2 regions of the Streptomyces sp. NPDC057280 genome follow, and region 2 is predicted to be linked to the other one. Evidence: riboswitches for the same ligand, from Rfam matches in the RefSeq annotation. Region 2 holds a riboswitch; the other holds the start of a gene.
What was found. Region 2 has a riboswitch for ZMP and ZTP ahead of ACFUO4_RS04060 (bifunctional 5,10-methylenetetrahydrofolate dehydrogenase/5,10-methenyltetrahydrofolate cyclohydrolase). Riboswitches for the same ligand answer to the same signal wherever they lie in the genome.
Positions count from the first base shown of each region.

Region 1 (2,450 bases), on a different contig from region 2:
CGGCCTCGGCCTGGCGGCCGGTGAGGCCGTAGGAGGTGGCGACGTCGATCAGGTTGAGGTGGTTGTCGGTGCCGCCGGTCACCAGGGTCGCGCCGCGGCGCATCAGGCCTTCCGCGAGGGCCCGGGAGTTGTCGACGATGCGCTGGGCGTAGTCCTGGAAGGCGGGCTGCCGGGCCTCCGCCAGCGCGACCGCCTTCGCGGCCATGACGTGCGGGAGCGGGCCGCCGAGGACCATCGGGCAGCCGCGGTCGACCTGGTCCTTGAGGGAGTCGTCGCACAGGACCATGCCGCCGCGCGGGCCGCGCAGCGACTTGTGGGTGGTGGTGGTGACGATCTGGGCGTGCGGGACCGGGTCGAAGTCGCCGGTCAGCACCTTGCCCGCGACGAGACCGGCGAAGTGCGCCATGTCCACCATCAGGGTCGCCCCGACCTCGTCGGCGATCTCGCGCATGATGCGGAAGTTCACCAGACGGGGGTAGGCGGAGTAGCCGGCGACGATGATGAGCGGCTTGAAGTCACGGGCGGAGACGCGCAGCGCCTCGTAGTCGATCAGGCCGGTCGCCGGGTCGGTGCCGTAGGAGCGCTGGTCGAACATCTTGCCGGAGATGTTGGGGCGGAAGCCGTGGGTGAGGTGGCCGCCGGCGTCCAGGGACATGCCGAGCATGCGCTGATTGCCGAAGGCCCGGCGGAGTTCGGCCCAGTCGGCGTCGGTGAGGTCGTTGACCTGGCGGGCGCCGGTCTTCTCCAGGAACGGCGACTCGACGCGGTCGGCGAGGACGGACCAGAAGGCGACGAGGTTGGCGTCGATGCCGGAGTGCGGCTGGACGTAGGCGTGGCGGGCGCCGAAGAGTTCCTTGGCGTGCTCGGCGGCGAGGGACTCGACGGTGTCGACGTTGCGACAGCCGGCGTAGAAGCGGCGGCCGATGGTGCCCTCGGCGTACTTGTCGCTGAACCAGTTGCCCATGGCCAGGAGGGTGGCCGGGGAGGCGTAGTTCTCGGAGGCGATCAGCTTGAGCATCTCGCGCTGGTCGTGGACCTCCTGGCCGATGGCGTCGGCGACGCGCGGCTCGACCGCGCGGATCACGTCGAGGGCGGCGCGAAAGGCGGTGGACTCGCTGGACAGGGGCTGCTGCTCTGACATGTCGTCGGCCTCCGGATGGCGTGGCGGGTTGCGGTCACGATTCACGGTTCGGCCCAGGCGCACGGCACTCGGTCATTCACAGGCCGCTCCCCGATGGTCCGTCCCATCCCAGCGCGCCAGTCACGGCCTGCCGGTCAGCCTACCGGGCGCGTCGGACGGCGGAGGTGCCGCGTCCACCATGCGAGCGACCATGGAAGGGGGCCGTCCTCACTCCTGGGAGTGCCCGTGAACACCACGGAGAAGCTCATCGCCTCGGCCGAAGCCCACACCGCGCACACCTATCACCCGCTGCCCGTGGTCGTGGCCACGGCGGACGGGGCGTGGCTGACGGATGTGGAGGGGAGGCGGTATCTGGATCTGCTGGCCGGCTATTCGGCGCTCAACTTCGGCCATCGCAACCGGCGGCTGGTCGATGTGGCGAAGGCGCAGCTGGAGCGGGTGACGTTGACGAGCCGGGCCTTCCATCACGACCGGTTCGCCGCGTTCTGCTCCGAGTTGGCCGAGCTGTGCGGGATGGAGATGGTGCTGCCGATGAACACCGGCGCGGAGGCGGTGGAGACGGCGGTGAAGACCGCTCGGAAGTGGGGCTACCGGGTCAAGGGCGTGCCCGCGGAGATGGCGAAGATCGTGGTGGCGGGGAACAACTTCCACGGCCGCACCACCACGCTGATCAGCTTCTCCACCGACCCCGAGGCGCGTGCGGACTACGGTCCGTACACGCCCGGCTTCGAGATCGTGCCGTTCGGTGATCTGACGGCGATGCGCTCGGCGGTCACGGAGAACACGGTGGCTGTGCTGCTGGAGCCGATCCAGGGCGAGGCGGGAGTTCTGGTCCCGCCGGCCGGCTACCTCCCCGCGGTCCGGGAGCTGACCCGCGAGCGGGATGTGCTGTTCATCGCGGACGAGATCCAGTCGGGCCTGGGCCGGACCGGGCGGACGTTCGCCTGCGAGCACGAGCAGGTGGTCCCGGACATGTACGTCCTCGGCAAGGCGCTGGGCGGCGGGGTCGTGCCGGTCTCGGCGGTGGTGTCGAGCGCCGAGGTCCTGGGGGTGTTCCGGCCCGGCGAACACGGTTCGACGTTCGGTGGCAACCCCCTGGCCTGCGCGGTCGCGCTGGAGGTGATCGCCATGCTGCGGACCGGCGAGTACCAGGCTCGCGCGGCCGACTTGGGCGCCCGTCTCCACCGCGAGCTACGGCAGTTGACCGCCGCCGGAAGCGCGACAGCGGTACGCGGCCGGGGTCTGTGGGCGGGCGTGGACATCGCCCCCGCCCACGGGACGGGCCGGGAGATCTCCGAGAAGCTGATGC
Region 1 covers NZ_JBHUYR010000003.1:471,802-474,251, reverse strand. Annotated here, with positions in the region: gene ACFUO4_RS20670 (glycine hydroxymethyltransferase) at 1-1,141, opposite strand, end outside; ZMP/ZTP riboswitch at 1,186-1,275, opposite strand; gene rocD (ornithine--oxo-acid transaminase) at 1,367-2,450, shown strand, end outside.
Region 1: it holds a riboswitch for ZMP and ZTP, as region 2 does, so the genes downstream of both, ACFUO4_RS20670 (glycine hydroxymethyltransferase) here and ACFUO4_RS04060 (bifunctional 5,10-methylenetetrahydrofolate dehydrogenase/5,10-methenyltetrahydrofolate cyclohydrolase) in region 2, are expected to answer to the same signal.

Region 2 (2,450 bases):
TGTGGACGTGCGCGTACGACTCCGTACGCGGATCAGACGACTACTGGATACCCGGCAACAGCCCGGTGACCGGGGCGGCCAGGTCGGTGATCTGGGTCAGCTGGTTGAGGTCGTTCAGACGGTTGAGCTGGGCCAGCTGCTCGGACGGGCGCGGGATCTCGGCCTTGCGCTCCGCGGGGATGTCGCTCACGGACAGTGAGTCGAGCGTGGCGATCGGGCTGAGCTGGGCGGCGTCGGCGTCCGCGGGGGCCGCGCTCGCCATCGGGGCGGCGAGGCCGGTGACACCGGCGGCGAGACCGACGACGGCGACGATACGTCGAGTGGAGATCATGTCGTGAGCAACGCCGGCACGCGCGGCGCGGACACGGGTGCCGGGCGGCTCTCACCCGTCAGGCGCAGTGCCCGGGTTGCGCTTGCCGAGACCGGCGGGGCGGAGGAGTCTCGAAGGTGAGACCCGGGCGGCCCCTCCCCTCGGGCCGCGGGCCTCACAGGAGGTCATCATGGGCGCGTTCAGCACGGAGACATTGCGTCAGGGCATCGAGGGAGACAAGGCCGCGAATCTGCTGTCGCTCTACGCGGACGACGCGGAGCTGCGCATCGTGGACCGCAACACCCAGCCCAGCAATCCACGGGTCCTGCACGGCCGGAGCGAGATCGGCGAGCTTCTGGAGGACGTCTACAGCCGCGACATCAAGGCGCACAAGCTGGAGAAGTGCATCATGCAGGGCGACCAGGTCGCGTACACGGAGTCCTGCGAGTACTCGGACGGGGTCCGGGTCTTCGCCGAATCCATGATCACGCTGCGGGACGGCAAGATCGCCGAACAGATCATGCTCCAGGCATGGGACGAGTAGGGAGAAGTCTGCCGAAGGTCCAGATCACGTCCCGGTTGACCTGGACCTTCTCGGCGCGTGCGGGCCTCGGCCGGTCGTTCCCGGTGCGCTCCCGGCGCACCCTGCCGGCCGCGACGGCGGCCCGGCTGGCGTCCGCCGCACTGCTGCGGTCGGCGCTACGACGGACCCGGCCCCGCGCGCTCCCCCCGACCCCGCACCGCCGGATCAGGAGGCGCCGGGGTTAGTCTGGGGGCGGGCCGTGACTGGCGCTGAGGTGGAGCACCACCGGGGAGCGGCCCGTACGACATGAAGCCGTGCGCCTGGGCGAACCCGACTGTCAGCCCAGGAGTGGATCATGACCCAGGCACGTCTCATAGACGGCACCGCGCTCGCCCGACGCATCGTCGAGGACACCGCCGAGCGCGCCGCCGACCTCACCGCACGCACCGGCACGACGCCGTGTCTCGCGACCGTACTGGTCGGTGCGGACCCCGCCTCCGTGACGTACGTCCGGATGAAGCAGAACCGTTCCCGCAAGGCCGGGATCGCCTCCCGGCACGTGGAGCTGCCCGCGGCGACCACGACCGAGGAACTGGTGAGCACGCTCCGGCAGCTCTCCGCCGACCCCGCCGTGCACGGCATCCTGCTCCAGCACCCCATGGGCGCCCACATCGACGAGCGGGCCGCGTTCGAGGCGATCGCCCCCGAGAAGGACGTCGACGGCGTCACCTTCGCCTCGTTCGCGACGATGAGCTTCGGGCTGCCGGGCTTCGTGTCCTGCACGCCCGGCGGCATCATACGGCTCCTCGACGCCTACGACGTCGACCCGTCCGGCAAGCGGGCCGTGGTCGTCGGCCGCAGCGCGATCCTCGGCAAGCCCGCCGGCATGCTGCTGCTCGCCCGGGACGCGACGGTGACGTACTGCCACTCCCGTACGGCGGACCTGTCGGCGGCCGTACGGGAGGCGGACATCGTGGTCGCCGCCGTGGGCCGGCCGAAGCTCATCAAGGGCCAGGACATCAAGCCCGGCGCGGTCGTGATCGACGCCGGCTACAACCCGGGCAACATCGGCGACGTCGACTTCGACTCCGCGGTGGAACGGGCCTCCCTCATCACCCCGGTGCCGGGCGGCGTCGGTCCGATGACGATCGCGACACTGCTGGAGCAGACCGTGGACGCGGCCGCCCGGCAGCTCGGGGTGGGTCAGCCCGTCCAGGCGCTGTAGTCCATGACGTCACCGGCTTTCACGCCGTACTCGGGCTCCGCCTTCGTGAAGGTGGTCTCCAGGCCGAGTACGGCGCCGGTGGCCGGGTCCATGATCAGCATGCGGCGGGTGCCGGACTGCTCGTAGACGTACGCCTGTCCGCGCCGCCCCAGCCGGTCCGTCACCTGCCCCACCGGCTTCAACCCGTCGGTGCCCGCGAGCAGTTGGGCCAGCGCGGCCGTCTCGCGGGCGCCGAGGTGCCAGGTGTCGAGCACGTAGTCCACGGCGTCCAGGAGTTCACCCGTGTCCAGCGGGGTCTTGCTGTACGCGGCCTCCTGGAGATAGGCGCGCAGCCGGGCCACGTCGTGCGGGGGCGGGGACTGCGGCGGGGCGTCGCTCCAACTGGGCGGGTA
Region 2 covers NZ_JBHUYR010000001.1:892,238-894,687, forward strand. Annotated here, with positions in the region: gene ACFUO4_RS04045 (hypothetical protein) at 41-331, opposite strand; gene ACFUO4_RS04050 (nuclear transport factor 2 family protein) at 501-854, shown strand; gene ACFUO4_RS04055 (hypothetical protein) at 842-1,078, shown strand; ZMP/ZTP riboswitch at 1,083-1,166, shown strand; gene ACFUO4_RS04060 (bifunctional 5,10-methylenetetrahydrofolate dehydrogenase/5,10-methenyltetrahydrofolate cyclohydrolase) at 1,189-2,058, shown strand; gene ACFUO4_RS04065 (CU044_5270 family protein) at 2,037-2,450, opposite strand, start outside.